4 regions of the Sedimentibacter sp. zth1 genome follow, and region 2 is predicted to be linked to each of the others. Evidence: a T-box and tRNA genes for the amino acid it is inferred to sense, from the RefSeq annotation. Region 2 holds a T-box; the other regions hold tRNA genes.

Region 1 (7,879 bases), 1.6 Mb from region 2:
TCAAAGAGTGCGTAATAGCTCACTGGTCGAGTGGACCTGCGCCGAAGATTACCGGGGCTAAAATCTATCACCGAAGCTGTGGGATTGTATTAATACAATCGGTAGAGGAGCATTCTGTACGAGTCGAAGCGCCATCGAAAGAGGCTGTGGATTGTACAGAAGAGAGAATGCTGGCATGAGTAGCGAAAGGTGAGTGAGAATCTCACCCATCGAAAGACTAAGGATTCCTGAGGAAGGCTCGTCCACTCAGGGTAAGTCGGGACCTAAGCCGAGGCCAAAAGGCGTAGGCGATGGATAACTGGTGGAAATTCCAGTACCACCGAAGATCGTTAAAAGAGAAGTGGGGACACAGAAAGATAAGTTAGCGTACTGATGGAATAGTACGTCTAAGTAAGTAGGGAGAAGAGATAGGCAAATCCGTTTCTTCAATAATCCTGAGATACGAATGGGAGCGAAAACAAGTAGTGAAGTAACTGAGTCTACGCTGTCAAGAAAATCCACTATCGAGATCAAGGTGCCCGTACCGTAAACCGACACAGGTAGTCAAGGAGAGAATCCAAAGATGAGCGGAAGAACTATTGTTAAGGAACTAGGCAAAATAACCCCGTAACTTCGGGAGAAGGGGTGCCCATGGAAGTGAAAGTCGAACGACCGGAGCTTTAGTGGGCCACAGAAAACAGGCTCAAGCGACTGTTTACCAAAAACACAGGTCTCTGCTAAATCGAAAGATGAAGTATAGGGGCTGACACCTGCCCGGTGCTGGAAGGTTAAGGGGAGCTGTAAGCGTAAGTGAAGCAGTGAACTTAAGCCCCAGTAAACGGCGGCCGTAACTATAACGGTCCTAAGGTAGCGAAATTCCTTGTCGGGTAAGTTCCGACCCGCACGAAAGGTGTAACGATTTGAGCACTGTCTCAACAATAGATCCGGTGAAATTGTAGTACTCGTGAAGATGCGAGTTACCCGCGGCAGGACGGAAAGACCCCATGGAGCTTTACTGCAGGCTGACATTGGAATTCGGTATTAATTGTACAGGATAGGTGGGAGACTAAGAAACATGTACGCCAGTATGTGTGGAGTCGCTGTTGGGATACCACTCTATTGATACTGAATTTCTAACATGATACTGTGATCCAGTATATGGACACTGTCAGTTGGGCAGTTTGACTGGGGCGGTCGCCTCCGAAAGAGTAACGGAGGCGCTCAAAGGTTTCCTCAGCACGGTCGGAAATCGTGCGAAGAGTGTAAAGGCAGAAGGAAGCTTGACTGCAAGACGTACATGTCGAGCAGGAACGAAAGTTGGACTTAGTGATCCGGTGGCGCCGAATGGAAGGGCCATCGCTTAACGGATAAAAGCTACCCTGGGGATAACAGGCTTATCTCCCCCAAGAGTCCACATCGACGGGGAGGTTTGGCACCTCGATGTCGGCTCGTCTCATCCTGGGGCTGAAGCAGGTCCCAAGGGTTGGGCTGTTCGCCCATTAAAGAGGCACGCGAGCTGGGTTCAGAACGTCGTGAGACAGTTCGGTCCCTATCCGTCGTGGGCGTAGGAAATTTGAAGGGAGCTGTCCTTAGTACGAGAGGACCGGGATGGACAGACCTATGGTGAATCAGTTGTTCCGCCAGGAGCACGGCTGAGTAGCTAAGTCTGGAATTGATAAGCGCTGAAGGCATCTAAGCGCGAAACAAACCTTAAGATAAGATTTCCCATTACGTAAGTAAGTAAGACCCCTGAAAGACTAACAGGTAGATAGGTCACAGGTGTAAGTGCAGCAATGTATTCAGCTGAGTGATACTAATAGGTCGAGGTCTTGACCAATAATGATCCTAACCCCATTTGATTCTCAAATGGATGGTAGGTCAGATCCAGCGAAATCCAAATCTATACGAACGTAAGTGAGTAAATAGATTTGTGATACAGTCGGACAAATCTCGAAAAGTTTTTCCTATACAATTTTGAAAGTTCAAACTTTCAATTTAATGATAACTTAATATACAATATAACGAAGTAATTTTTAGATTACGTGTTATACTAATCTGGTGATAATAGCAAAGAGGACACACCCGTTCCCATCCCGAACACGGAAGTTAAGCTCTTTAGCGCTGATGATACTTGGTGGGTGACTGCCTGGGAAAGTAAGACATCGCCAGATTGATATCTAAATATTTAATTAGAATAGATATTCCGAGGTAGCTCAATGGTGGAGCAACCGGCTGTTAACCGGTAGGTCGTGGGTTCGAGCCCCACCCTCGGAGCCATGAATGTGCCGGAGTGGCGGAATTGGCAGACGCACAGGACTTAAAATCCTGCGTTCCCTAAAGAACGTACCAGTTCAAGTCTGGTCTTCGGTACCATTTTAAATTAAATTGTCGCGGGGTGGAGCAGCTGGAAGCTCGTCGGGCTCATAACCCGAAGGTCATAGGTTCGAATCCTGTCCCCGCTACCAAAAATATAGAAGTAATACTGACAATTACGAGAATGGCGGCGTAGCTCAGTTGGCTAGAGCATGCGGTTCATACCCGCAGTGTCAGCGGTTCAAATCCGTTCGCCGCTACCAAAATAAAAGGCCCTATGGTCAAGCGGTTAAGACACTTCCCTTTCACGGAAGTAACCCGAGTTCGAGTCTCGGTAGGGTCACCATTACAAAATAAAAAACATGGAAGCATAGCTCAGTTGGGAGAGCATCTGCCTTACAAGCAGGGGGTCATAGGTTCGAGCCCTATTGTTTCCACCATTTTTATAAAATTGAATGTGGCTTGGTAGTTCAGTTGGTTAGAATGCCAGCCTGTCACGCTGGAGGTCGTGGGTTCGAACCCCATCCAAGTCGCCATTTTCAATAAAAACATAATATGGGAGGGTTCCCGAGTGGCTAAAGGGGACGGACTGTAAATCCGTTGGCAACGCCTTCACTGGTTCGAATCCAGTCCTTCCCACCAATTAAGTTTAAAATGCGGAAGTGGCTCAGTGGTAGAGCATCGCCTTGCCAAGGCGAGGGTCGCGAGTTCGAATCTCGTCTTCCGCTCCAAAAGTAACAGAAAATATTAAAACGCATATAATGCGGGTGTAGCTCAGTGGTAGAGCCCCAGCCTTCCAAGCTGGTTGCGAGGGTCCGATTCCCTTCACCCGCTCCAAAAAATTATGGTAGATATAGCGCAGTCGGCTAGCGCGCCAGATTGTGACTCTGGAGGTCGTGGGTTCGATTCCCACTATTTACCCCATTTTTTTATATTATTAAGGCGCTATAGCCAAGTGGTAAGGTACGGGTCTGCAACACCCTCATCCCCAGTTCAAATCTGGGTGGCGCCTCCAATTTATAATTTAATATCGCTAATGTAAGCAGTGAAATATTTCCTGCTTTTTTTTATGGCTTTTTGTCAATAGCTGGTGAGGTAAAATGTTAATTACTTTGTTTTTTTGACCATCAACAAGAATACATTAGTATTTACCAGCTACGGTATTACCCTTAAATTCATCAATAGATAAAACAGAAGCAAGTTTAGGCACTCCATAATTAACATAGTTAAATAAGCTCATAACAGAAGATATAGAAACATTGGTATCCATAGCAATTTCTTTCATAGATTTAGTTTTCTTAAGTTCTGTACATATGTAAAAAGCTAATCTATTAGTTATTCTATGATATTTAGGTAAAAAGTCATAAGATTCATATTTTAAATTTAATAAATTATTGGTAGAATTAGATAGCACTTATATCAAAATCCCTTTCTGTTTGGTCTAATCAACTAACATTATAGCAGTTTTGAATCATAAGTGCCTTTTTTTGTATATAAAAAATGCTGGGATAATGAAAATATTTTTCATGCACCCCACATTTATTATAGAACCAAAAGTAATTATAATTTAGTCATTAATATCATTTATGTATTGTTTTTGTATATATTTTTCCTATATTTGATTTTAAATATTCTATTTGTTCATTGTTAAGTATTTTATTGAAGTTTTGTTTCGCATTTGAACTATGCAATTGATTTGAATCTATATTTAAGTCTATCTCTTGTTTATCTTTTTTGCTGTTATCATTTTTAGTAAAATTTTTCTTTTGTTTTTCCTTATTAGTATCATGATTATGATTTTCATGTATTTTATTTATTGAATCTATAGGTGATAATTTCATAATAAATCCTCCTAATTATGTTCTTATAAAATATATATCGGACAAGTTGCAAAAATAAATAACATAAAATTATATTTAAATAATGAATATTTAGTAGTAAAAAATAAATACTTTGTAATATATATTTCATTTTATAGTAAACAGATATATAATTTATAAGTGACATTAAAATAAGTGGTAGGTGATATATGTGTTAAAAAAAAGCTTAGGCTTAGAGCTAATAAAAACTAATTTTAAATCAATAGCGTTATTTGAAATAATTTATAAATTTATAGTGGTATTATTATTTGCCCCAAGCACAATTGTAATATTAAATTTTTCAATGAAATTAAATGGAATGAATTATTTATCCTATGACAATATTGAAAGTTTTATTACTAAACCTACATCGATTTTAATGCTTGCATTTTTCTTAATAGGTTTTGCTATATTTGTAATATTTGAAATAACTGCTTTAGTTGGATGTTATCATGCATCATATTATAAAATTTCTGTATCAGTAAGAGATATATTCCGTTTTGGTATAATTTCGTGTGCTAAATTATTTAAAGGAGTTAATATTTTTTTACTTCTATTAATTATATTTATTTTTCCTTTATTGATAGCTACGCAATTCGTTCAAATTGCATATTTAATTAAATTACCAAATATTCTTTTAAATTTTATTAATTCAAATAGAAATCGATTGGTTTTTTTTACCGGATTAATTATATTATTTTCAATTATACTGATGAGGTTAATATATGCATTTTATTATTTTTGTATAGAAAATTGTAATATTAAGAGCGCTTGTGATAAAAGTATGAATTTAATTAGAAATGACTATACTAAAACAGTTTTTGGACTTATATTATGGAATCTTGTTATTTCAATAGTGAATAGTTTGTTTTTGATTTTAAGTGTGTTAATTATATTTAATTTTGGAAAAGCATTAGGAGTGAATGAGGTAATAGGTGTTGTTACTTTCAACTCCTATAGATTGATTTTTATACTATTAGTAGGTGTTTCTATTTTATTTACTCTACCAATTGTTTTTGCTTACATTAGTTCTTGCTATTTTAATCAAAAAGAAGACATTGGAGAAATAATATATAATTATAAAAAGCCTAAGATAGTTTTAAGAAAGCTTAAGCTAGCTAAAAAAATATATATATTTATTGCAGTAGTTTTAATTCTAAACAACTTTTACTTGCTATTTTTCGAAGGCAATTCACTTGATTTAAAGGTAGAATTGTTTCATAAAACAAGCATAACAGCTCATAGAGGTGATTCTGCTAATGCACCTGAAAATACAATTATTGCTATAGAAAGTGCAATTAATCATTTTGCTGATTGGGTTGAAATAGATTTACAACAAACAAAAGATGGTGAAATAATTGTAATGCATGATAGTAACCTTAGAAGGACTACAGGTGTCAATAAATATATTTGGGATGTAAATTTTGATGAAGTTAAAACATTAGATGCGGGGAAATGGTTTGGCGAAGAATTTAGTGGTGAAAGGATTCCAACACTAGATGAAGTCATAAAATTAGCTAAGGGTAAAATTAAATTAAATATTGAATTAAAACCTACTGGACATGAAAAAGGTTTAGAAGATGCAGTAGTTAATATTATAAAAAATAATAATTTTGAGAGTGATTGTGTTGTAACATCTCTAAAATATGATATTATAAAAAGAATAAAACAAATTGACCCAGATATAAAGACAATTTATGTAACAACTCTTGCATATGGAAAAATTGCTGTTTTACCTTATGCGGATGGATTCAGTGTTGAGCATAGCTTTATAACTAAAAGGTTAGTTAACACAATAAAAAATAAAGGGAAGGATGTATATGCATGGACTGTTAATAATGAAGCTGATTTAGTTAAAATGATAAATTTAGGTGTGGATAATATAATTACGGATGATCCATTAAAAGCAAAAGAAATGGTATATTCAAATTATGCACCAGATAAATTAATTGAATTGGTAAATTATAAATTTAGGATAAATAAATAAAAAATATACTTAGAAATTGAGTAAAATTGTACAATAAAATACTTATATTCCAATATTAACATAAATACAATTCACCTAAATCTATTGACTTATCAAAATGTTTATGTTAAACTATACAAGCTTTATTGATGAAATATGTATAAAATAAATTTATTTGGTGATTATAGCAAAGAGGACACACCCGTTCCCATCCCGAACACGGAAGTTAAGCTCTTTAGCGCTGATGATACTTGGTGGGTGACTGCCTGGAAAAGTAAGACGTCGCCAGATAATATGGCCCTATGGTCAAGCGGTTAAGACACTTCCCTTTCACGGAAGTAACCCGAGTTCGAGTCTCGGTAGGGTCACCAATATTTTTAAAATGTAATATAATTATGGACCAGTAGCTCAGCTGGATAGAGCAACGGCCTTCTAAGCCGTGTGCCGGGGGTTCGACTCCCTTCTGGTTCACCATACGTTGGGGTATAGCCAAGCGGTAAGGCACTAGACTTTGACTCTAGCATTCGTAGGTTCAAATCCTGCTACTCCAGCCAATTTAATTAATTTAGTATTATGATCCATTAGCTCAGCCGGCAGAGCACCTGACTTTTAATCAGGGTGTCCCGCGTTCGAATCGCGGATGGATCACCATTTAAAAATATTTATGCGGGTATGGCGGAATTGGCAGACGCGCTAGACTTAGGATCTAGTGGGAGACCGTGGGGGTTCAAGTCCCTTTACCCGTACCAAAGAGAAAACAGTCGAGAGGCTGTTTTTTTTATGCTTAAAAATAAAGGGACTTGAACCCAAAGTGGGCATTTAGCGTGAAGAAAAGCTGCCAGTGGCAGGTTTTTAGACAAATGATCCGCGGCACGAAAGTGCAAGGAGGATGAAAGCGGAGCTTTCATAGTCCCTTTACCTGTACCAAAGAGAAAAAACAGTCGAGAGACTGTTTTTTTGTGCTTAAATATGTTTTGATTAAGATAATATATTCACCCACGTTAAATTCTATCAATTTGTTCTCAGGATACATTTTACCTGATTTGTGTATTTTTTTATTGTTCTACTTTGCATAATTTGTTGTAATTGTTTTTGTTAAATATCCATGCTGCAAATAAAACGGTTACGGGAACTGCTAGTAGAATTCCGATGCTTCCAACAATAGCTTGAATAACTTCAACAACAATCATTTCTAAATTTAATAGCAACAAGATATTTCTATTGTATGCAGTAAATAGTAAAATGATTGCAAGTGAACTTCCGACATATGCTAAAATTAGCGTATTTGTCATTGTTCCAATTGCGTCACGACCAATGTTCATTCCGGAGCGAGCCATTCTACGAAAACTTTTGTTTTTCATTTCAACAGATAGTTCCTGCATTGCCGAAGCAATAGACATAGATACATCCATTATAGCTCCCAATGAACCTATAATAATTCCTCACCACACTACTGCACGAAGATCAATAGAAATATCTCCTTCAAGCATTGTTAGAAATACATAATCTTGATCTACCATACCAGTTATTTCAAGTGCTGAATTTACAAATAATGCTAAAATCCCTGCAATTAAAATTCCACCAATGTTTCCGACAACTGCACAAAGAGTTTTCTTGCTAAGTCCATTAATAATAATTAAACTTGAAAGAATAACAAATATTGAAATAATGCAAGTTGAAAGATAAATATTTTTGCCCGAAAGAATTGATGGTATATACACTGCAAAAATTGCTGAAACTGTAAAAACAAGAGATGCAATAG
Region 2 (7,879 bases):
TCAACATTTCTTTTTTCTATATTTACGTCATTTTTTTCAGCCTTGAAAACTCTTCCAATTCCAATGCCTTGAGATACACCTATACCTTTCATTTTATACCTTTCTTGATTTAAATTTTAGTTAATTATGTTTTTATATCCGACAAGTTTTAAATCTTTGAAGATAAATTAGATAACAAAATAGTTTGTTCAGGAAAGCGATTACAGCTTTTATCATATTAATAAAACATGATAAAAGCGAATTTTTATAGTTTGAATACATATTATGAGAGTTTAAATTCTTTGCTTTTATTATGGATTTATCGTTGATATCATGTTGCTTTTTACACAAATAACATAAGAAATTGTGCATCATGATTTTCCTCCATAATGATTATTCTAAGAACAATTATATTCTTTTTTCAAAGGTTTTGCAATAATTTTATAGAATTGTGTATTAATAAAAAAATATTCTAAACATCGTATATATTGTACACAACGTTAGAATATTTTATTATAAAATTTTATCTTAATTTCATTTTATCTTATAGGACAAACTCCGCTTTCACAGCCTTCATTTCCTATATCTAGCTCTTCTTCTTTAATTTCATATCTTCCCAATAAAGAAGGAACAAATGGTTTCATTTCTTTTATTCGTTTATTATATTCTTCTTCTGTTATTGATTCATAAGGCATCAATTGATAGAAGCTATCATCTAATGATAAGAATGATAGTGCAACAACATCTTCCCAGTTATTCCATACCCATTCTTCAACTTCTTCCCACTCATTTGATCTAACATGTACTGTTATTGAACAGTTATGGTCAACATAGTTTTCCATAAATAGCTTATAATTTTCAAGCTGTTCTATCGCACTTACATCATATTTTGTTTTACCTTCAGGTGATTTGCAAGGGAATTCAACTACTTTTGTTGTACAAGTTTTTTCATCTTGTCCTACCTCAGGGAAAATTGGATATCCTAATTCTTTGCAAACCTTTAATAACGGATCATGCGCATTTATTCTTACCCTTCTAATATAATAAGGGGAATGTGAATAATGCACCCCGCTTGAAACTGTTGGTAATTGTGATAATGTTCCTTCTGGTTTTACTGTAGTTACTAATATTGGTGCTTTTTCACCAATTTGAATCGAATATTTTTTTGCTTCTTCTTCAGCAATACTTCTTAATTTTCTTAATAGCTTTGCCTGACCGTCAATATCAAGATTAACGGCATTCACCATATCCTGCCATCCTGTCAATGAACAACCTGTTAATTTGTCTCTTTGTTGAATTGTATCCCAATCTGGTAATTCTAATTCAACACAAGTCATTCTATATGCAGCTCTAACAGACAATTTTTGTGCTTGCAATATACCCTCTTCATCTAATGTATTATCAGGATTTACAAATGCAAATGCATTTAGTGTAGTTAAATTACAAAGTCCTTTTGAATCTAATAATATTTCACCACAAGGATTAACACCATTCATATTCTTTCTACGTTTTGCTCCAGCTATTTCATTAACCCAACCTGGCTCACCTGAGTATCTCATTTGTTCTATTTGCCAATGTAATTGAGATCTTGTAGGTTTTTCTTTATAATATATTGAATTATTGCTCATTTGTCTATGAATTATATCTTTGTCAACTATCCATTGACCGTCAATTTGTTTATATAATTTAGATTTTGCTTCTACACATTCCTTATCATTATAATCAATAAGCATAATTTCAGCAGTTCTTCTTACTCCACCAACCACAACATTTTCGCCTATGATATTTGCTATATCAAGACAATCAATAGATAATAATTTAAATCTATCTTTTCCTTCGATACTAGAACGTTTTTGAATTACTTTGTCTATTTTAGCAAACATACCTTTTAAGCTTTCATGTCCACTAGCTGTACCACCAAAAGTTTTTAATGTCTCTCCTTTTGGTCTTACATTGTCATAATTAATAACTATAGATGTAATATTTTTGTACTCTGTATTGCAAATTAGTTTTAAAAAGAAATCAAGTGCTTGAACCCAACCTTCTTTACTATCCCCAATAACAATCATCGCTGAATTATTTTTATAGAATTCAAGACTAGTATTATCTTCTCTATGTTCTTTGTCTATAGGAGTATATGCTTCATGTATTATCATGTAGTTACTTCTGATTTTTGGAAGCTTATTTACATCTTCTTTTAATATTCTTACTCCAACACCTGAACCAATCATCAATAAGTAAAATAAATCTCTGAATGCATGATAGTTATCTATAACCTCAAATGCACAGTTATAGTTTGCCATAGGATAATTATATGCTACTGGTGTTCCACCAACCCAAAAAGTTCTTCCTGAAAGGAATTGTCTTAGGTTAAATATATTGTCATACAATATTTCTGCTTCTTCCTTGGTTGTTGGTACTAAGCTACAGTTATATTCAACTGCTCTTCTTACTGTTTCCCACCAATACTCTCTTCTTCTTTCTTCATTTAACCATCTCGAATATGTTCGATAATATACAAAGTTACCCAACTGGTTCATTGGAGATTCTTTATGTTTGTATTTGCTCAAAAATTCTTCACTTAAAAGCTTTGTATCTTTTCTTTTCCTAGAATCTCTTGATTTATCTCTTTCATATCTATACAGTATGTATCTTTTTGCTACATCTTTTCTGCTACTATCCATAAGCTTATCTTCTACCATATCTTGTATAAGTTCAACAGGAACAGGATATTTTTTTAACTCTAATTCTTTTTCTATAGATTCTGATATCTCTTTAACGATACTTAAATCTACACCCTTTTTTGTTTCCTTCATTGCTTTATTAATGGCATTTTCAATTTTGTTAATATCAAAATCAGCTGAACTACCAGTTCTCTTTAGTATTTTTATCATTACCCACCTCAACCCTTTATAAAAGCTTGTTTTTTTATTATACTATATATTGTATCATCGTTTGGCTTTTTAGTCAAATATACACTACATATAGGGATAGCATTGATATTTCAATGTTATTTTTTTTAGTTCTTCGATAATATTAACTTAAAATAGTCAATTTTACACGTTTTTTTCATTGTAAACTTTTTCTACATAAAATATTAAATATATTTAATATTTTTATATTATCCTAGCCAATTTATAGTTTGCATTGTTTTTTTAAAACAGCTTGATTTTAGAAAATCGTCATCGTACTTTGATGAACACATCATTGGATGCCTGCTGATATATTTTGTACCACTAATAATATACTGAGATTTTTCTTCTGCTTGCTTGCCCCATAAAAACCAATTAATACTTGGATTTTTGCTTGATATATACCTTAGTAGCTCTTGACTAAAACTCTGCCATATTTTTATATGACTACCGGGTTTGCCTGCCTCTACGCTAAAATAAGTATTAAGTAGCATAACGCCTTGATTTTCCCAACATTTAAACAGTACATTAGGTTGCCTAATATTGAATTTGTTATCCCTTATTTGCTTTTGAATATTGGAAAATTTAAATATATCTTCATAATTTTCTATATTATTATAATTTTTATGTATTAATCTAACGATATTTTTGAGAGATACTTGTCTGAATTTTTGATTCCAATCATTTAAATCTCCAACCTCAAAGGCTCTACCAGTTGCTCTGCCTTTTTCAGGATAAGGATCTTGCCCTAATATTACTACTTTTATTTCATCTAAATTTAGATTTAAAAATCTAAGTACATTCTCTTTTTCAGGATTTATATTATCCCCTATTTCTTTTTCTATTTGATTTATCTCATTTATTCTTTCTTCTGTTAAAAACTCATTCCATGAAGAATGATAGCTATTTAATAATTTCATAGTTACCCCGTGTTTAATTATAATATCTAAAAAGCATAACATAATATATAAAAAAGTTCAATAAAACAAAATGCATATATAAGAACTATAAAACAAAATAGAAGCCTCAATGCTATATCATAAATTAGCATTGAAGCTTGATTTATTTTACTATTTTATTTTACAATAACTCTATGGAAAACTTTTTTACCTTTTTTAATCATAATACTATTTTCTTTAAAGTCTGCAAAAGTGATTACTTTAGTTATGTCTTCTACTACTACATCATCTACTCTTACACCTTTTTGTGTTATAAGTCTTCTTCCTTCGCTTTTTGATTTAATTAGGTTTAATTTTATTAGTAGGTCAATCACATTAATTCCTTCACCTATTTCTGATTTAGTAATTTCTGTTGTAGGAACATGTTCCATATCAACTCCACCAGCGAATAATGCTCTTGCTGCTGCTTGTGCTTTTGTAGCTTCTTCTTCTCCATGAACAATTTTAGTTATTTCGTAAGCCAAAACCTCTTTAGCACGGTTGATTTCAGAACCCTCTAATGCGCCTAAACTTCTAACTTCATCCATTGGTAAGAATGTTAATAATCCTAAACATTCTTCTACTTTTACATCCTCTATGTTTCTCCAGTATTGATAGAATTCGTATGGTGAAGTCTTTTCAGGATCTAACCACAAAGCACCACGCATAGTTTTACCCATTTTAACTCCTTCACTTGTAGTTAACAATTTAAATGTTAACCCAAATGCTGGCTTTTGTTCTTTTCTTCTTATAAGTTCAACACCACCTATGATGTTTGACCATTGGTCATTTCCACCTAGTTCCATAGTACAGTCATATAATTTATTTAATTTCCAGAAATCATATGATTGCATCAACATGTAGTTGAATTCAAAGAATGTTAGTCCTTTTTCCATCCTTTGTTTGTAACATTCAGCTGTAAGCATTCTGTTTACAGAAAAATGAACTCCTACATTTCTTAAAAAATCTACATAATTTAAATTTAATAACCAGTCTGCGTTGTTTGCGATTATTGCATTATCATTGTCAAAACTAATAAATCTAGATAATTGTTCTTGAAATCTTTTCGCATTATAATCTATTTTTTCTCTAGTCATAATATTTCTCATGTCTGATTTTCCTGATGGATCACCTATCATTGTAGTTCCTCCACCAAGTAAAGCTATAGGTCTATGCCCTGCTCTTTGCATATGCATCATAGCCATAATTGTTAAAAAGTGTCCTGCTGTCAAGCTATCTGCTGTAGCGTCAAACCCTATATAAAATGTCACTCTCTCTTTGCCTAGAGCTTCACGAATCTCATCTTCATGAGTGCATTGCTCAATAAATCCTCTTTCTTTTAATACGTCAAAAACATTTTGCTTTTCCATAAATACCTCCTATTATTAATTTACAAAAATAAAAAAACGGCTATCTCATCCTAAAGGACGAAATAACCGTGGTACCACCTTATTTTACACTCTATCAAGTGCCTCAGACTGAATAACGTTCAGTTACCCGCTATAGTTTCCTATAGATACTCCAGAATCGTATTTCATATTATTATACTATAAGCCTCGCACCAACCGACTTACTCTCTGAAAAGCATTAACAATATTACTTATTTCCTTCAAAGTATACTTTGTCTTCATTAATTAATTATTATGTATTATATTATTACACAATTTTTTAAATGTCAAGAAAACATTTTACTTTTTTTATTTATTTTTATATGTATAAGTTGTTATTTATTGTATATTTTAAGCTTTTTCTATTACATATATTATAATTATAAGTAAAATGTTCAATTTATTTTTGTAAATATTTATAAATATTACTGTATAAACAATAATATGAACATATTTAACATTTGTTCATATTATTGAGGGTTTATCTTTTATGGTATCCCCTGTATACTTTATTTATCGGGGGAAACGCAAATCAAGTTCCCTAAAATACAAAATTTCATAAGAAGGAGCGTGATTATATGAAGAATAAAGTGATAACTTTATCTTTACTAATTACAGCAATGTCAATTTTTCCAGCTTTCGGAAATACTAATGACAACTGCAATAGCAATGTATTGAATAACTTTAATTCAAACTGCTACATTCTGACGAAAGGAGTAGAAAGTAATAAAAACTGTGAAAATTTTTCTCAATCTAATTGTAATATAGACATTTTTAGTTTTATAAATAAATATATGACTGACAAATCTTGCAACAACAAATATATATCTATTTTAAACTCTTTAAAATCTAGATTTGGTCAAAAAAATGACAAGCCTAGCGTAACTACTCCAAACAATAATAAACCTAACATAACTGTTCCAAACAATAATAAACCTAACGTAACTGTTCCAAATAATAATAAACCTAGTGTAACTGTTCCGGAAAAAGACAAGCCTAGCATAACTATTCCGGAAAAAAACAAGCCTAGCATAACTGTTCCGGAAAAAGACAAGCCTAGCATAACTGTTCCGGAAAAAGACAAGCCTAGCATAACTGTTCCGGAAAAAGACAAGCCTAGCACTGAAAATACAAATACATCTGTTTCAAGCTTTGAAAAAAAAGTTGTTGAGCTTGTAAATGTTGAGAGAACAAAAAACGGTTTAACACCATTAAAACTTGATACTTCAATTTCAAATGTAGCAAGAATAAAATCAAAAGATATGGCTACTAACAATTATTTTAGTCATACATCGCCAACTTACGGTAGTGCTGGTAATATGCTAACAAAATACAATATTTCATACACAGCATGGGGCGAAAACATTGCAGCAGGACAAAGAACTCCCGAAGAGGTAGTAAATGCATGGATGAACTCTTCTGGACATAGAGCAAATATATTATCATCTACATTTACAAAAATAGGTGTTGGATACGCTACTAACTCTAGCGGAAAGGCATACTGGACACAAATGTTTACTAGATAAATTGTTAATAATTTATTCACATACAAAATATAATTGCTATAAAAAAATCCACAAATTATAAATATTTGTGGATTTTTTATTGTGTAAATAGGCCGTGCAAATAATTTTGTGTATTTAAATATTTCTATTTTTCTTTTTTAGGTTCTTTCATAAGGTATTTATCTACTGCTTTAACCATGTTGGTTGGTATTTCTCTTGGCACTGGAAATAAACATGCATTAACTGTTCTTTCACTAAATACTTTTATAAAATCTGTTAGATTTTTAAGATTATTCATTGACAATGTATTTAATACATCATTCCTGTTGTGTAATCCAGCTCCGCCTTTTGCAGCAAAACGTGCAAAACTTATAGCTGGAACTTTTTTATCTGCATATGGAGTTGAATCACTAGAATATACATCTTGTACAACTTTCATAGGAAAACCTATTTCTTTTGATAAATACTCTACCATGTTGCATAAGCTGTTATCTGCTGTAACAAATGCTCTATTTTGACCAAGAATTGGTCCAGCCATATCAACATTTACTGTCATAACTACATTTTTTAATTCATCTTCATGTATACTTGTATAGTATTTACTTCCTAGCAAGCCTCTTTCCTCAGAACCAAACCATATAAATTTTAAATTTCTTTTAGGTTGATTTTCTTTGAAATATCTAAGCAACTCCATTATTATAACAGAACCAGCACCATTATCATATACTCCTCTGCTAAATGGTACACTATCATAATGCGCTACAAAATGTATTTCTTCATCTTTATATGTACTTCCTTCTATCGATGCTATAACATTATGTGAATCACATTCTCCTTCTTCCTGAATGAGTGTCATCTTAACTTTTGCAGGAGATTGTTTAAGCATATCTAATGCATCATTTGCCCTAATTGTTACTCCCGGAATTTTACCATGCTTTAAATGTTTTGCTCTAAGCATTCTTGTTTCTAAATCTGTTTTATCTTCATCATCAAAAACACTACCGCTAAATGATATAAATCCTTTAACTCCAGCTTTAACAAGATTTTCATATGCTTTTACAGTAACTCTTTCATTTACTAGTACTATTTTATCTTTAGCATTGATTAGATTAACTTTGCTTGCATCCTCTACATATTCAAATTCACATTCCAAGCCA
Region 3 (7,879 bases), 1.6 Mb from region 2:
GGTAGAGCACTGAATAGTCAAGGGACGTTATACGTTACCGAAACTTATCAAACTCCGAATACCATAAAATTAGCGTTGGGAGTCAGACTATGTGAGATAAGTTTCATAGTCAAAAGGGAAAGAGCCCAGATCACCAGCTAAGGTCCCAAAGATAGATTAAGTGGAAAAGGATGTAGGACTACACAGACAACCAGGAAGTTGGCTTAGAAGCAGCCACACTTTCAAAGAGTGCGTAATAGCTCACTGGTCGAGTGGACCTGCGCCGAAGATTACCGGGGCTAAAATCTATCACCGAAGCTGTGGGATTGTATTAATACAATCGGTAGAGGAGCATTCTGTACGAGTCGAAGCGCCATCGAAAGAGGCTGTGGATTGTACAGAAGAGAGAATGCTGGCATGAGTAGCGAAAGGTGAGTGAGAATCTCACCCATCGAAAGACTAAGGATTCCTGAGGAAGGCTCGTCCACTCAGGGTAAGTCGGGACCTAAGCCGAGGCCAAAAGGCGTAGGCGATGGATAACTGGTGGAAATTCCAGTACCACCGAAGATCGTTAAAAGAGAAGTGGGGACACAGAAAGATAAGTTAGCGTACTGATGGAATAGTACGTCTAAGTAAGTAGGGAGAAGAGATAGGCAAATCCGTTTCTTCAATAATCCTGAGATACGAATGGGAGCGAAAACAAGTAGTGAAGTAACTGAGTCTACGCTGTCAAGAAAATCCACTATCGAGATCAAGGTGCCCGTACCGTAAACCGACACAGGTAGTCAAGGAGAGAATCCAAAGATGAGCGGAAGAACTATTGTTAAGGAACTAGGCAAAATAACCCCGTAACTTCGGGAGAAGGGGTGCCCATGGAAGTGAAAGTCGAACGACCGGAGCTTTAGTGGGCCACAGAAAACAGGCTCAAGCGACTGTTTACCAAAAACACAGGTCTCTGCTAAATCGAAAGATGAAGTATAGGGGCTGACACCTGCCCGGTGCTGGAAGGTTAAGGGGAGCTGTAAGCGTAAGTGAAGCAGTGAACTTAAGCCCCAGTAAACGGCGGCCGTAACTATAACGGTCCTAAGGTAGCGAAATTCCTTGTCGGGTAAGTTCCGACCCGCACGAAAGGTGTAACGATTTGAGCACTGTCTCAACAATAGATCCGGTGAAATTGTAGTACTCGTGAAGATGCGAGTTACCCGCGGCAGGACGGAAAGACCCCATGGAGCTTTACTGCAGGCTGACATTGGAATTCGGTATTAATTGTACAGGATAGGTGGGAGACTAAGAAACATGTACGCCAGTATGTGTGGAGTCGCTGTTGGGATACCACTCTATTGATACTGAATTTCTAACATGATACTGTGATCCAGTATATGGACACTGTCAGTTGGGCAGTTTGACTGGGGCGGTCGCCTCCGAAAGAGTAACGGAGGCGCTCAAAGGTTTCCTCAGCACGGTCGGAAATCGTGCGAAGAGTGTAAAGGCAGAAGGAAGCTTGACTGCAAGACGTACATGTCGAGCAGGAACGAAAGTTGGACTTAGTGATCCGGTGGCGCCGAATGGAAGGGCCATCGCTTAACGGATAAAAGCTACCCTGGGGATAACAGGCTTATCTCCCCCAAGAGTCCACATCGACGGGGAGGTTTGGCACCTCGATGTCGGCTCGTCTCATCCTGGGGCTGAAGCAGGTCCCAAGGGTTGGGCTGTTCGCCCATTAAAGAGGCACGCGAGCTGGGTTCAGAACGTCGTGAGACAGTTCGGTCCCTATCCGTCGTGGGCGTAGGAAATTTGAAGGGAGCTGTCCTTAGTACGAGAGGACCGGGATGGACAGACCTATGGTGAATCAGTTGTTCCGCCAGGAGCACGGCTGAGTAGCTAAGTCTGGAATTGATAAGCGCTGAAGGCATCTAAGCGCGAAACAAACCTTAAGATAAGATTTCCCATTACGTAAGTAAGTAAGACCCCTGAAAGACTAACAGGTAGATAGGTCACAGGTGTAAGTGCAGCAATGTATTCAGCTGAGTGATACTAATAGGTCGAGGTCTTGACCAATAATGATCCTAACCCCATTTGATTCTCAAATGGATGGTAGGTCAGATCCAGCGAAATCCAAATCTATACGAACGTAAGTGAGTAAATAGATTTGTGATGTAGTCGGACAAATCTCGAAAATATTTTCCTATGCGATTTTGAAAGTTCAAACTTTCAATTTAATGATAACTTAATATACAATATAACGAAGTAATTTTTTATCAAATCAAGGAATACGAATGAATGAGGAAGGCATGTACAATAGGTACGTAACTGACGAAAGAATGAGTAATGACGTAGAGTTGATGAAAAAGAACGAGTTATACTAATCTGGTGATAATAGCAAAGAGGACACACCCGTTCCCATCCCGAACACGGAAGTTAAGCTCTTTAGCGCTGATGATACTTGGTGGGTGACTGCCTGGGAAAGTAAGACATCGCCAGATTAATATCTAAATATTTAATTAGAATAGATATTCCGAGGTAGCTCAATGGTGGAGCAACCGGCTGTTAACCGGTAGGTCGTGGGTTCGAGCCCCACCCTCGGAGCCATGAATGTGCCGGAGTGGCGGAATTGGCAGACGCACAGGACTTAAAATCCTGCGTTCCCTAAAGAACGTACCAGTTCAAGTCTGGTCTTCGGTACCATTTTAAATTAAATTGTCGCGGGGTGGAGCAGCTGGAAGCTCGTCGGGCTCATAACCCGAAGGTCATAGGTTCGAATCCTGTCCCCGCTACCAAAAATATAGAAGTAATACTGACAATTACGAGAATGGCGGCGTAGCTCAGTTGGCTAGAGCATGCGGTTCATACCCGCAGTGTCAGCGGTTCAAATCCGTTCGCCGCTACCAAAATAAAAGGCCCTATGGTCAAGCGGTTAAGACACTTCCCTTTCACGGAAGTAACCCGAGTTCGAGTCTCGGTAGGGTCACCATTACAAAATAAAAAACATGGAAGCATAGCTCAGTTGGGAGAGCATCTGCCTTACAAGCAGGGGGTCATAGGTTCGAGCCCTATTGTTTCCACCATTTTTACAAAATTGAATGTGGCTTGGTAGTTCAGTTGGTTAGAATGCCAGCCTGTCACGCTGGAGGTCGTGGGTTCGAACCCCATCCAAGTCGCCATTTTCAATAAAAACAAGATACATGCTGGTGTAGCTCAATTGGTAGAGCAACTGACTTGTAATCAGTAGGTTGAGGGTTCAAGTCCTTTCACCAGCTCCATTTTCGCAGAAATTACGGAGTAATTTCAATACACAATGCGAAAGACGCAACGGCGTAAGCCATGTTGCGGAAAATAATTTTACTGAAAATATGGGAGGGTTCCCGAGTGGCTAAAGGGGACGGACTGTAAATCCGTTGGCAACGCCTTCACTGGTTCGAATCCAGTCCTTCCCACCAATTAAGTTTAAAATGCGGAAGTGGCTCAGTGGTAGAGCATCGCCTTGCCAAGGCGAGGGTCGCGAGTTCGAATCTCGTCTTCCGCTCCAAAAGTAACAAAAAATGTTAAAACGCATATAATGCGGGTGTAGCTCAGTGGTAGAGCCCCAGCCTTCCAAGCTGGTTGCGAGGGTCCGATTCCCTTCACCCGCTCCAAAAAATTATGGTAGATATGGCGCAGTCGGCTAGCGCGCCAGATTGTGGCTCTGGAGGTCGTGGGTTCGATTCCCACTATTTACCCCATTTTTTTTATATTATTAAGGCGCTATAGCCAAGTGGTAAGGTACGGGTCTGCAACACCCTCATCCCCAGTTCAAATCTGGGTGGCGCCTCCAATTTATATGCACCCTTAGCTCAGTTGGATAGAGTGTTCGGCTACGAACCGAAAGGTCATGGGTTCGAATCCCTTAGGGTGCACCAATTACACAAAATATATTGTAAATTGATTTAAATGTACTTAGCAATAAGTGCTTTTTTATTTCTCAATTGTTTTATATATAATGCTTATAATAATACAAAAAAAAATATCTTCATATTAAATAGCAATTAATACATGATATAATAATATTATATTAGTATAAAAGATTGAGAGGCGGTAATTTAATGGATGAGAAATATACTTACTTTAATTCGCCAGTTGGGTTAATTAAAATAGTTTATTTTAAAGATTACATAACATCAATAACTATTGTAGATAATTATGAAAATTTAGTAATTGAAGATTCAAAATTATCCGATGAAGTAGTTAAGCAATTAACGGAATATTTTAATGGACAAAGAAAAGTATTTAATGTTCCATTGATGTTAAATGGCACAGAATTTCAAAAAAAAGTATGGAGAGAATTATTAAATATACCTTATGGAGAAACGAGAAGTTATAAAGATATAGCTATTGCTATAGGAAATTCAAAATCATACAGAGCTGTAGGAATGGCAAATAACAAAAATCCAATATCAATAATAGTACCATGACACAGAGTTATAGGTTCCGATGGTTCATTGGTTGGTTATGCAAGTGGTTTAAATATTAAAAAATATCTACTGGAAATAGAAAAATAAAGTATTAGCACATTAAGTCCTCTTGATATGAAGTTAAGGTGGGCTTTTTTATTTTCAATATTTTATTAATTATAGTACAAAAAAATATGTATAACCTGGTAATTTGACTAATTAGTATGTAATATTTAATAATATACGATAAAATAATAAATATACTTTAGTAAACATTATATATTTTAATAAAATTTTAAAATATACAAAATCTAAATATATCTAAATATAATATGATATATGTAAAAATCAGAATATAAATAAGTAAAATGCCAAAATTAATTAATTAAATATAAAATATTATATATTAAGATAAAAAATTAACAAATAAATAATTTTGAATATTTTATTTATTTTAATGGATTTTTTTTAAAAATATGTTATAATAAAATATACTTATATTGGGAAATAACAATTAAATAAGTAATTTTGCAACAAAAACTCATTCAATAAATTGATAATTAAATTAATAACAAATTATGTTTAATTTCATATAGAGAATTGCTATGTGAGTAATTATAAACATCAAAAATATTTAAACAAAAGGAGCATTTTATGGCATTTGAATTACCAAAGTTCACACCACCGGATTTTACTTCTGAAAAATTCTTAAGTGCAAATGAAATAAGAGTAGCCGAAGTAAAAAAGGATGGAGTATCCCCAAAGGGTTTTTATCTAACTAGTCATATACCTACTTATTATCATTACAATAATAGGTGGATATTACCTAAACATAATTCACAGAATTGTGTAGCTGTTTTACAAAAAGAGGATATTATTATAAAAGAGTTAAATGATTTAGTTTTAGGAGACAAGGTTGTTTTAGGGAAAGAATCAGATGGAACAAATGGAGTCATAGTTTATAGAGAGGGATTTGATGAAGCTGTTATTAGTCATGCAGGCAAATCTGTTGAAACATCATTTACTAACGACTATGATTATTTATTCGACCTTATGCGTTATGAAAAAGAAAATGGAGGATACATAGTATGGGTTTTAGGACCTTCAGTTGTATTTGATTTTGATACAAGAATAGGTTTATCTCAACTTGCAGAAAATGGTTATGTACAAGCTTTGCTAGCAGGTAATGCTATGGCTACACATGATCTTGAAGGTGGATATTTAGATACTGCATTAGGACAAAATATTTACACACAAGTTTCACAACCAATGGGACATTATAATCACTTGGATTTATTAAATGAGGTTAGAAGAGCAGGATCAATAGATAAATTTATAGCTGATGGTAATGTTAAAAATGGATTTATTAAGACGCTTAATAAATTAGATATACCATTTGTATTAGCTGGTTCTATAAGAGATGATGGACCATTACCAGAAGTATATCATAATGTTTCAAAAGGCTTAAATGCAGTTAAAGAGCAAACTGATAAAGCAACACTTGTTATTTGTTTAGCTACAATGCTTCATTCTGTTTCTACAGCAGAATTAGCATCAAGCTATAGAATAAAAGAAGATGGAGCAATAGTTCCAGTATTTATGTATACTGTTGATGTAACTGAAAACGTTGTTAATAAAGTTGCGGCAGCTAGAGAAAACATTGCAGTAAGGACTTTAGTTACAAATGTACAGGATTTTGTAGTAAATGTTCAAAAGGCATTGTTAACACCAGTTGAAGATTTACAGGTTGAAAGCGTTGAAGTTAATGTAAATGAATACTGTGAAAGAACTAATGTAAAAAAAGATGAAAAAGAAAAAGAACTTAAAATAAAGGAGGAAAAATAAATGGCATTAAATATTCCTAAATATACACCACCTGACTTTAACCAAGAAATTTTCATAAATGCACCAAATGCCACTTTGGTGGAGGTAGTTAAGGATGGAGTTTCTCCAGCTAATTATCATGCATTGTCTGTTTTTCCTGAATATTTTAAAATTAATAATAAATGGGTTTTGGCTACTGAAAGTAGAATGGATACAGTTTGTGTGGCATATGATGAAATGGGAAAAGAATCTGTAAATATAGTAGAATTTAGAAATTTAAAAGTTGGCGATAAAGTAGTTATTGGTAGAACAGAAGATGGAAGTCAAGGAATTTATATGTATACTCAAGGATTTGTTAATAAATCACATGATTCTGATACATTTGCTTTTAGAAGCGGTAGATCAAGAGAAACTGCATTTAGCATTGACTATGACCAACTTTATGAAATTCTTAAACATGAAAAAGCTAAGAATGGTTATGTTACATGGGTTTTAGGTACAGCTATAAGTCTTGATGAAGATACAAGAAATGCTATGGAAAGACTTATTAGAGAAGGATATGTAAATGCTATACTTTGTGGTACAAGCCTTGCAGCTTTTGATTTAGAATGTGGAACATTTGGTACTACATGGGGACAAAAGGTATTTAGAAGAGAACAGAATACATATGAAAATTATTATGAAACAATAAATATGGTTAGAGAAGCGGGCTCAATAGAATCATTCGTTAAATCAGGACAGGTAAAGGATGGTATAATGAAAGCTTGTGTTGAATGCAATGTTCCATTTGTACTTGCAAGCACTGTAAGAGATAGATTTACTTTGCCAGGAACATATGATAACGTATATGAAGCACAGAATGCTATGCGTAAGCATGCACGTAAAACATCAACAATAATCATGGTATCAACAATTTTATTTACCATTGCCACTGGTAATATGACACCGTCTTATAATGAATTCGATGGTGTAATAAGACCAGTTTACATGTATACAGTTGATATTCAGGAATTTGCTGTAAATAAATTAGCTGACAGAGGAACACTAACAGCTACATCAGTTGTAACAAATACACAAGATTTTGTAAAAAATATAGGAAGAGCACTAGCATAAATTTATATTAAGGCTGTTGTAAATAATTTAATTTTACAACAGCTTATTTTTATTAAAAGAATTAGTTATTTATTTTAAATACTAACTTATTGTCCTTATATAAAATTAACAGAGAGTCAAATTTATTTATTTTATCTTGTAGTATCATTCTGCCTATTTCAGTAGTAATTTCTTTTTCTATAAATCTTTTTATAGGTCTTGCTCCATATTGAACAGAAAATGAATTTTCAATAATGTATTTAATACATGTATTGTCCAATGCTATGTTAATTTTTTGATTGCTTAGGTCTTTATTTATTTGTAGCAATTCTATATTTATAATTTTTTCTAAATCACATTTATTTAGTGGTTTAAATAGAACAATATCATCAAGTCTATTTAAAAATTCAGGCTTAAATTTTTCTTTTAATATTTGCATTACTTTTTCTCTTATACTTTGTTCAATATTTTCATAATAATTTAAATTAAATTTTTCTACAATACTACCTGATCCAATATTAGATGTCATGATTATTAAAGTATTTTTAAAATCAATA
Region 4 (7,879 bases), 1.4 Mb from region 2:
GAGGACCGAACCCGTTAGCGTTTAAAAGCTATGGGATGACTTGTGGATAGCGGTGAAATTCCAATCGAACCTGGAGATAGCTGGTTCTCCTCGAAATAGCTTTAGGGCTAGCCTTAACGTAAGATTAATGGGGGTAGAGCACTGAATAGTCAAGGGACGTTATACGTTACCGAAACTTATCAAACTCCGAATACCATAAAATTAGCGTTGGGAGTCAGACTATGTGAGATAAGTTTCATAGTCAAAAGGGAAAGAGCCCAGATCACCAGCTAAGGTCCCAAAGATAGATTAAGTGGAAAAGGATGTAGGACTACACAGACAACCAGGAAGTTGGCTTAGAAGCAGCCACACTTTCAAAGAGTGCGTAATAGCTCACTGGTCGAGTGGACCTGCGCCGAAGATTACCGGGGCTAAAATCTATCACCGAAGCTGTGGGATTGTATTAATACAATCGGTAGAGGAGCATTCTGTACGAGTCGAAGCGCCATCGAAAGAGGCTGTGGATTGTACAGAAGAGAGAATGCTGGCATGAGTAGCGAAAGGTGAGTGAGAATCTCACCCATCGAAAGACTAAGGATTCCTGAGGAAGGCTCGTCCACTCAGGGTAAGTCGGGACCTAAGCCGAGGCCAAAAGGCGTAGGCGATGGATAACTGGTGGAAATTCCAGTACCACCGAAGATCGTTAAAAGAGAAGTGGGGACACAGAAAGATAAGTTAGCGTACTGATGGAATAGTACGTCTAAGTAAGTAGGGAGAAGAGATAGGCAAATCCGTTTCTTCAATAATCCTGAGATACGAATGGGAGCGAAAACAAGTAGTGAAGTAACTGAGTCTACGCTGTCAAGAAAATCCACTATCGAGATCAAGGTGCCCGTACCGTAAACCGACACAGGTAGTCAAGGAGAGAATCCAAAGATGAGCGGAAGAACTATTGTTAAGGAACTAGGCAAAATAACCCCGTAACTTCGGGAGAAGGGGTGCCCATGGAAGTGAAAGTCGAACGACCGGAGCTTTAGTGGGCCACAGAAAACAGGCTCAAGCGACTGTTTACCAAAAACACAGGTCTCTGCTAAATCGAAAGATGAAGTATAGGGGCTGACACCTGCCCGGTGCTGGAAGGTTAAGGGGAGCTGTAAGCGTAAGTGAAGCAGTGAACTTAAGCCCCAGTAAACGGCGGCCGTAACTATAACGGTCCTAAGGTAGCGAAATTCCTTGTCGGGTAAGTTCCGACCCGCACGAAAGGTGTAACGATTTGAGCACTGTCTCAACAATAGATCCGGTGAAATTGTAGTACTCGTGAAGATGCGAGTTACCCGCGGCAGGACGGAAAGACCCCATGGAGCTTTACTGCAGGCTGACATTGGAATTCGGTATTAATTGTACAGGATAGGTGGGAGACTAAGAAACATGTACGCCAGTATGTGTGGAGTCGCTGTTGGGATACCACTCTATTGATACTGAATTTCTAACATGATACTGTGATCCAGTATATGGACACTGTCAGTTGGGCAGTTTGACTGGGGCGGTCGCCTCCGAAAGAGTAACGGAGGCGCTCAAAGGTTTCCTCAGCACGGTCGGAAATCGTGCGAAGAGTGTAAAGGCAGAAGGAAGCTTGACTGCAAGACGTACATGTCGAGCAGGAACGAAAGTTGGACTTAGTGATCCGGTGGCGCCGAATGGAAGGGCCATCGCTTAACGGATAAAAGCTACCCTGGGGATAACAGGCTTATCTCCCCCAAGAGTCCACATCGACGGGGAGGTTTGGCACCTCGATGTCGGCTCGTCTCATCCTGGGGCTGAAGCAGGTCCCAAGGGTTGGGCTGTTCGCCCATTAAAGAGGCACGCGAGCTGGGTTCAGAACGTCGTGAGACAGTTCGGTCCCTATCCGTCGTGGGCGTAGGAAATTTGAAGGGAGCTGTCCTTAGTACGAGAGGACCGGGATGGACAGACCTATGGTGAATCAGTTGTTCCGCCAGGAGCACGGCTGAGTAGCTAAGTCTGGAATTGATAAGCGCTGAAGGCATCTAAGCGCGAAACAAACCTTAAGATAAGATTTCCCATTACGTAAGTAAGTAAGACCCCTGAAAGACTAACAGGTAGATAGGTCACAGGTGTAAGTGCAGCAATGTATTCAGCTGAGTGATACTAATAGGTCGAGGTCTTGACCAATAATGATCCTAACCCCATTTGATTCTCAAATGGATGGTAGGTCAGATCCAGCGAAATCCAAATCTATACGAACGTAAGTGAGTAAATAGATTTGTGATACAGTCGGACAAATCTCGAAAAGTTTTTCCTATACAATTTTGAAAGTTCAAACTTTCAATTTAATGATAACTTAATATACAATATAACGAAGTAATTTTTAAATTACGAGTTATACTAATCTGGTGATAATAGCAAAGAGGACACACCCGTTCCCATTCCGAACACGGAAGTTAAGCTCTTTAGCGCTGATGATACTTGGTGGGTGACTGCCTGGGAAAGTAAGACATCGCCAGATTGATATTCCGAGGTAGCTCAATGGTGGAGCAACCGGCTGTTAACCGGTAGGTCGTGGGTTCGAGCCCCACCCTCGGAGCCATGAATGTGCCGGAGTGGCGGAATTGGCAGACGCACAGGACTTAAAATCCTGCGTTCCCTAAAGAACGTACCAGTTCAAGTCTGGTCTTCGGTACCATTTTAAATTAATTTGTCGCGGGGTGGAGCAGCTGGAAGCTCGTCGGGCTCATAACCCGAAGGTCATAGGTTCGAATCCTGTCCCCGCTACCAAAATAAAAGGCCCTATGGTCAAGCGGTTAAGACACTTCCCTTTCACGGAAGTAACCCGAGTTCGAGTCTCGGTAGGGTCACCATTACAAAATAAAAAACATGGAAGCATAGCTCAGTTGGGAGAGCATCTGCCTTACAAGCAGGGGGTCATAGGTTCGAGCCCTATTGTTTCCACCATTTTTACAAAATTGAATGTGGCTTGGTAGTTCAGTTGGTTAGAATGCCAGCCTGTCACGCTGGAGGTCGTGGGTTCGAACCCCATCCAAGTCGCCATTTTCAATAAAAACAAGATACATGCTGGTGTAGCTCAATTGGTAGAGCAACTGACTTGTAATCAGTAGGTTGAGGGTTCAAGTCCTTTCACCAGCTCCATTTTCGCAGAAATTACGGAGTAATTTCAATACACAATGCGAAAGACGCAACGGCGTAAGCCATGTTGCGGAAAATAATTTTACTGAAAATATGGGAGGGTTCCCGAGTGGCTAAAGGGGACGGACTGTAAATCCGTTGGCAACGCCTTCACTGGTTCGAATCCAGTCCTTCCCACCAATTAAGTTTAAAATGCGGAAGTGGCTCAGTGGTAGAGCATCGCCTTGCCAAGGCGAGGGTCGCGAGTTCGAATCTCGTCTTCCGCTCCAAAAGTAACAAAAAATGTTAAAACGCATATAATGCGGGTGTAGCTCAGTGGTAGAGCCCCAGCCTTCCAAGCTGGTTGCGAGGGTCCGATTCCCTTCACCCGCTCCATTAAAAAAATTTATGGACCAGTAGCTCAGCTGGATAGAGCAACGGCCTTCTAAGCCGTGTGCCGGGGGTTCGACTCCCTTCTGGTTCACCATAAGTTGGGGTATAGCCAAGCGGTAAGGCACTAGACTTTGACTCTAGCATTCGTAGGTTCAAATCCTGCTACTCCAGCCATTTTTAAAAATTAATATAGTGATCCATTAGCTCAGCTGGCAGAGCACCTGACTTTTAATCAGGGTGTCCCGCGTTCGAATCGCGGATGGATCACCACGGAGAGGTACCGAAGCGGTCATAACGGGGCGGTCTTGAAAACCGTTAGGGTGTAAGCCCACGTGGGTTCGAATCCCACCCTCTCCGCCAATTTAATAGTTATAAAAATATATATGGAGAAGTACTCAAGTGGCTGAAGAGGCGCCCCTGCTAAGGGTGTAGATCCGATAAGGATGCGAGGGTTCAAATCCCTCCTTCTCCGCCATATTTATACCAAAATATTTTGTAATATTTTGGGCCTTTAGCTCAGTTGGTTAGAGCGCCCGGCTCATAACCGGTAGGTCCAAGGTTCGAATCCTTGAAGGCCCACCATTTACACCATAGGGGTGTAGTTCAGTTGGTAGAACAATGGTCTCCAAAACCATGTGTCGTGGGTTCAAGTCCTGCCACCCCTGCCAATTTTATTAAGCAAAAACAGGATAATAATTAAATAATAGTATTTCGGGGCGTAGCGCAGTTTGGTAGCGCATCTGGTTTGGGACCAGAGGGCCGCGGGTTCAAATCCTGCCGCCCCGACCAGTATTTAAATGTGGGCTTGTAGCTCAGGTGGTTAGAGCGCACGCCTGATAAGCGTGAGGTCGATGGTTCGAGTCCATCCAGGCCCACCACATTTTTCCAAAATATATTAATATTTTGGGCTTTTAGCTCAGTTGGTTAGAGCGCCCGGCTCATAACCGGTAGGTCCAAGGTTCGAATCCTTGAAGGCCCACCATGTTTGCCCAGATAGCTCAGTCGGTAGAGCAGGGGACTGAAAATCCCCGTGTCGGTGGTTCGATTCCGCCTTTGGGCACCATAGTAAAAACGTTGATTATTTTTAATCAACGTTTTTTATATACTGGGAAAGTCTACTTTTAGTATATAAAAAACGAGGATTGCAAAGGACGGGACGTCCTTGCCTTTAAGGGGAGTGCTCAGTAAAAATGCCTATTTCATAAGCATTTTTACGCCGAAGGGGGACATTGGTCCCCCTAGCGGAGTTGCGTAGTAACTTTTTTATTACAATAATATTTAATTTTTTAAATATCTTTTAATGCCTTTTCAATAATACTACATACATTTTCAAATAATAGAGTTCCATTAATTACTATTGGCACAATATTATCTTTTAAATTAGGCAATGTGTTAAAGTTCATCAATTTTATTTCATTATTATCTATAAATAATATATAATTATCGCTATCGCTTTTATATAGAGAAATCAAAATATCTAATTTTGTTATAGATGTTTGACTTTTGAAATTTAATTTATAGCAAAGTTTATTTGAGTTGTAATCCAATTTGTAATCAGTTATATTTAAAAATTTAATTTTTATTGCCTTGTTTGATATACTAATATCTTTTTTATTAACTTTCAATATACCTAATGTTTTGGAATAAAATATTTTATCATATGAATTCAAAATATTATCAAATATTATTGGAAGATAGTAAACATCTTCAAAATTATGCAAAAGTATTAAATCTCTGTGCTCATCTTTTTTATGAATTTTATATGCTTCATACAAGGTTATTACATCTTTGCCAGACAATGTGTCTTCTCTAAATATCTTAAAATATTTTTCAACAGTTTTAAGCTTATTATTTGCAATATTAATCTTATTTTTAAAATTCAGCATATCTTTATACAAATCAATACTATGTAGATTATTTAAATTAAAATCTATATTGTATTTTTCAAATTTTTTATTCAAATATGTTATATCAAATGATTTCCCGTTATATGTTATGATATATTTTTTTGTATATATTTTACTCATAAGGAAAAACAATGATTCTAATTCTTCCTGTTCATTTATAGAAAATGTTTGATAGATAATTTTTTTATTATTTTCAACTATCAAAAATGTTATAGAAACAATTTCACTCGTAACAGCAGATAATCCAGATGTTTCAATGTCTAAGTAAACACTGTCATTAAATATCTCTTCTATAAATTTATTATTTAAATTATAATCTTCAATAATTTTTTTACTAATCATTTTAATCCGTCCTATAAACAGTTTTTGTTTCCCCTAATAAGTTGCTTTATGTAGAATAATTTGGTAATATAAATACGGGGGTATAAATATGTATTATTTTGTAATTTATTTCGTTGCATATGTTTTGAGTATAATAGTATGTTTATATTTAAACTATAAAACTGCAATAATTTTAAGTCTAATATTTTTTGCACTGGGTATTGTTACGACAAAAAAATATGTAGCGTGTTTTTTAATAATTTTATTTGCGGTTTTGTCTGTTGTATGTATTAATTATAATTCAAAATCTATTTTAACACAATATCTTAATGATGATGTTAATGTAATTGTAGAAATAAAGAATGTTATTAAAGATGACAAAGAATCTGAATTTATTAGCTATAATGTTAATGTAATATGTCTAAACGGAAAAAATATACATGAAAAATCAATTCTATACATAAAAAAAGAAAATAAAATCGAAATAAATTCAATTCATAAAATTAACGTTAGCGTATCTAAAATTCAAGAATCTAAGAATTTTTTGCTTTTTAATTATAAAAAATCGCTTCGAACTAAAAAAATATTTGTAAACTTATTTGCAAATACAAAACCCAACCTTATAAAAAAGGATTATTCAAAAGTCAATACTATAGTAAATAATTTTAAAGGATTTGTCGAAAAATTGTTTTATTCAAATCTTAATGAAAAAAATGCAAATATTATATTATCAATTTTGTTAGGAGATAAGAAATACTTAGATGATGATTTATATAAAAGTATACAAAGAACTGGCCTGGCACATATATTTGCTGTCTCTGGTTTGCATATAGGTATATTATACGGCTTCTTAATAAAATTATTTTGTATGATTGGGTTTAACAAAAAGATTAGCTGGTTTTTAACATGGGGATTTTTGTGGTGCTATGGGTTTTTGATAGGATTTCCAGTGTCTGTTCTTAGAAGTTTAATAATGTTTACGTTCGTGTTTGGAGCAGAGTTATTGTATAGAAAATATAATACTATTAACTCAATTGTTATAGCAGCCTTTATATTATTAGTGGTAAACCCATTTTATTTATTTGATGTAGGTTTTCAATTGTCGTTTACCGCTGCATTTTGCTTAATTATTTTTAATAAGTATGTTAAGGATAAATTGAAATCTAAGAATACCATTATTTCTAGCATTTATTTATATATTTTTTTACAATTATTCACACTTCCTATTATGTCGTACTATTTTAATTATCTTTCATTGTTGGGCATTTTATACAATATAGCATTAGTTCCTATTTTTAGTGTACTTATTGTTATTGCATTTATTTCTGTTGGTGTAGGTTTTTTATGTGTATATACACTTGTCTTACCTTTAAAGATATATGATTATGTATTCAATGTTATTAGGTATGTAATAGATTGGGGTTCTAAAAGTAGTATTGCAGGTGTTAAAATACCCTCTATGAGGCTTTTAACTTGCTTTTTTTACTATGTTTTCTTAGCTTTAATACTATTTATAATAAATAATAAAAAATGCAGTTACAAGCGTATTTTATTTGCAACTTTTATAGTATACTACTGCATCAATTTTTTCATTATACCGCTAAGTTTAGATGGAACAAGACTTAATATAGTTGATGTTTCACAAGGCGTATTTATTATCCTAAGACACAATGATATAAATTTGATATTTGACGCGGGTAGCAATTCAGATAATATTGGCAAATATGTTTGTGCACCTTATATACTCAAAAATGGTTTTAATGATATAAAATCAATATTTATTAGCCACTGGCACATAGATCATTATAGTGGTGTTAATGAAATATTAAGTAGTTCTAAAGTTGGTAATGTATATTCTAGTTCCGAAGACGACAAGAATCTAATAAATTGCCATTGTAATCTTTTAAACAATACAGATAGTATAATTATAGATAATGAATTTAAAATTGATATATTATGGCCTAAAATCGGTTTTAAGTCTAATAATGAAAATAACATGTCCAATGTATATTTAGTAAAGTGTGGAAAAATAAAAATACTTATTACTGGGGATATCGAAAAGGAGGCTGAAAGGCAGATTCTAGATAGATTGGAAGATATAAATGTTTTAATTGTTCCTCATCATGGAAGTAAAACTT

What was found. The T-box of region 2 lies ahead of tyrS (tyrosine--tRNA ligase). A T-box ahead of a tRNA ligase gene usually reads a tRNA of that ligase, here a tRNA-Tyr.
Region 1: it has a tRNA-Tyr gene. The T-box ahead of tyrS (tyrosine--tRNA ligase) is inferred to sense a tRNA for this amino acid. The anticodon was not compared.
Region 3: it has a tRNA-Tyr gene. The T-box ahead of tyrS (tyrosine--tRNA ligase) is inferred to sense a tRNA for this amino acid. The anticodon was not compared.
Region 4: it has a tRNA-Tyr gene. The T-box ahead of tyrS (tyrosine--tRNA ligase) is inferred to sense a tRNA for this amino acid. The anticodon was not compared.

What each region holds. Positions count from the first base shown of each region.
Region 1 covers NZ_CP071445.1:1,155,531-1,163,409, reverse strand. Annotated here, with positions in the region: rRNA gene JYG23_RS05845 (23S ribosomal RNA) at 1-1,816, shown strand, start outside; rRNA gene rrf (5S ribosomal RNA) at 2,034-2,150, shown strand; tRNA gene JYG23_RS05835 (tRNA-Asn) at 2,182-2,256, shown strand; tRNA gene JYG23_RS05830 (tRNA-Leu) at 2,264-2,352, shown strand; tRNA gene JYG23_RS05825 (tRNA-Met) at 2,369-2,444, shown strand; tRNA gene JYG23_RS05820 (tRNA-Met) at 2,479-2,555, shown strand; tRNA gene JYG23_RS05815 (tRNA-Glu) at 2,564-2,638, shown strand; tRNA gene JYG23_RS05810 (tRNA-Val) at 2,657-2,732, shown strand; tRNA gene JYG23_RS05805 (tRNA-Asp) at 2,752-2,828, shown strand; tRNA gene JYG23_RS05800 (tRNA-Tyr) at 2,850-2,934, shown strand; tRNA gene JYG23_RS05795 (tRNA-Gly) at 2,949-3,023, shown strand; tRNA gene JYG23_RS05790 (tRNA-Gly) at 3,056-3,129, shown strand; tRNA gene JYG23_RS05785 (tRNA-His) at 3,140-3,216, shown strand; tRNA gene JYG23_RS05780 (tRNA-Cys) at 3,234-3,307, shown strand; gene JYG23_RS05775 (transposase family protein) at 3,434-3,706, opposite strand; gene JYG23_RS05770 (hypothetical protein) at 3,873-4,133, opposite strand; gene JYG23_RS05765 (glycerophosphodiester phosphodiesterase) at 4,324-6,138, shown strand; rRNA gene rrf (5S ribosomal RNA) at 6,292-6,408, shown strand; tRNA gene JYG23_RS05755 (tRNA-Glu) at 6,414-6,488, shown strand; tRNA gene JYG23_RS05750 (tRNA-Arg) at 6,515-6,591, shown strand; tRNA gene JYG23_RS05745 (tRNA-Gln) at 6,597-6,671, shown strand; tRNA gene JYG23_RS05740 (tRNA-Lys) at 6,693-6,768, shown strand; tRNA gene JYG23_RS05735 (tRNA-Leu) at 6,784-6,866, shown strand; partial or broken gene JYG23_RS14830 (YibE/F family protein) at 7,173-7,879, opposite strand, start outside.
Region 2 covers NZ_CP071445.1:2,721,928-2,729,806, reverse strand. Annotated here, with positions in the region: gene ptsP (phosphoenolpyruvate--protein phosphotransferase) at 1-92, opposite strand, end outside; gene nrdJ (ribonucleoside-triphosphate reductase, adenosylcobalamin-dependent) at 519-2,873, opposite strand; gene JYG23_RS13010 (uracil-DNA glycosylase) at 3,101-3,811, opposite strand; gene tyrS (tyrosine--tRNA ligase) at 3,967-5,199, opposite strand; T-box leader at 5,250-5,451, opposite strand; gene JYG23_RS15180 (CAP domain-containing protein) at 5,796-6,743, shown strand; gene JYG23_RS12995 (M28 family metallopeptidase) at 6,868-7,879, opposite strand, start outside.
Region 3 covers NZ_CP071445.1:1,170,256-1,178,134, reverse strand. Annotated here, with positions in the region: rRNA gene JYG23_RS05955 (23S ribosomal RNA) at 1-2,037, shown strand, start outside; rRNA gene rrf (5S ribosomal RNA) at 2,346-2,462, shown strand; tRNA gene JYG23_RS05945 (tRNA-Asn) at 2,494-2,568, shown strand; tRNA gene JYG23_RS05940 (tRNA-Leu) at 2,576-2,664, shown strand; tRNA gene JYG23_RS05935 (tRNA-Met) at 2,681-2,756, shown strand; tRNA gene JYG23_RS05930 (tRNA-Met) at 2,791-2,867, shown strand; tRNA gene JYG23_RS05925 (tRNA-Glu) at 2,876-2,950, shown strand; tRNA gene JYG23_RS05920 (tRNA-Val) at 2,969-3,044, shown strand; tRNA gene JYG23_RS05915 (tRNA-Asp) at 3,064-3,140, shown strand; tRNA gene JYG23_RS05910 (tRNA-Thr) at 3,164-3,239, shown strand; tRNA gene JYG23_RS05905 (tRNA-Tyr) at 3,332-3,416, shown strand; tRNA gene JYG23_RS05900 (tRNA-Gly) at 3,431-3,505, shown strand; tRNA gene JYG23_RS05895 (tRNA-Gly) at 3,538-3,611, shown strand; tRNA gene JYG23_RS05890 (tRNA-His) at 3,622-3,698, shown strand; tRNA gene JYG23_RS05885 (tRNA-Cys) at 3,717-3,790, shown strand; tRNA gene JYG23_RS05880 (tRNA-Arg) at 3,799-3,875, shown strand; gene JYG23_RS05875 (methylated-DNA--[protein]-cysteine S-methyltransferase) at 4,059-4,514, shown strand; gene JYG23_RS05870 (hypothetical protein) at 5,061-6,251, shown strand; gene JYG23_RS05865 (hypothetical protein) at 6,252-7,343, shown strand; gene JYG23_RS05860 (ATP-dependent Clp protease ATP-binding subunit) at 7,405-7,879, opposite strand, start outside.
Region 4 covers NZ_CP071445.1:1,366,500-1,374,378, reverse strand. Annotated here, with positions in the region: rRNA gene JYG23_RS06970 (23S ribosomal RNA) at 1-2,169, shown strand, start outside; rRNA gene rrf (5S ribosomal RNA) at 2,387-2,503, shown strand; tRNA gene JYG23_RS06960 (tRNA-Asn) at 2,510-2,584, shown strand; tRNA gene JYG23_RS06955 (tRNA-Leu) at 2,592-2,680, shown strand; tRNA gene JYG23_RS06950 (tRNA-Met) at 2,697-2,772, shown strand; tRNA gene JYG23_RS06945 (tRNA-Glu) at 2,781-2,855, shown strand; tRNA gene JYG23_RS06940 (tRNA-Val) at 2,874-2,949, shown strand; tRNA gene JYG23_RS06935 (tRNA-Asp) at 2,969-3,045, shown strand; tRNA gene JYG23_RS06930 (tRNA-Thr) at 3,069-3,144, shown strand; tRNA gene JYG23_RS06925 (tRNA-Tyr) at 3,237-3,321, shown strand; tRNA gene JYG23_RS06920 (tRNA-Gly) at 3,336-3,410, shown strand; tRNA gene JYG23_RS06915 (tRNA-Gly) at 3,443-3,516, shown strand; tRNA gene JYG23_RS06910 (tRNA-Arg) at 3,531-3,607, shown strand; tRNA gene JYG23_RS06905 (tRNA-Gln) at 3,613-3,687, shown strand; tRNA gene JYG23_RS06900 (tRNA-Lys) at 3,708-3,783, shown strand; tRNA gene JYG23_RS06895 (tRNA-Ser) at 3,785-3,873, shown strand; tRNA gene JYG23_RS06890 (tRNA-Ser) at 3,899-3,988, shown strand; tRNA gene JYG23_RS06885 (tRNA-Ile) at 4,019-4,095, shown strand; tRNA gene JYG23_RS06880 (tRNA-Trp) at 4,106-4,181, shown strand; tRNA gene JYG23_RS06875 (tRNA-Pro) at 4,226-4,302, shown strand; tRNA gene JYG23_RS06870 (tRNA-Ile) at 4,315-4,391, shown strand; tRNA gene JYG23_RS06865 (tRNA-Ile) at 4,419-4,495, shown strand; tRNA gene JYG23_RS06860 (tRNA-Phe) at 4,501-4,576, shown strand; gene JYG23_RS06855 (ribonuclease H-like domain-containing protein) at 4,800-5,762, opposite strand; gene JYG23_RS06850 (DNA internalization-related competence protein ComEC/Rec2) at 5,851-7,879, shown strand, end outside.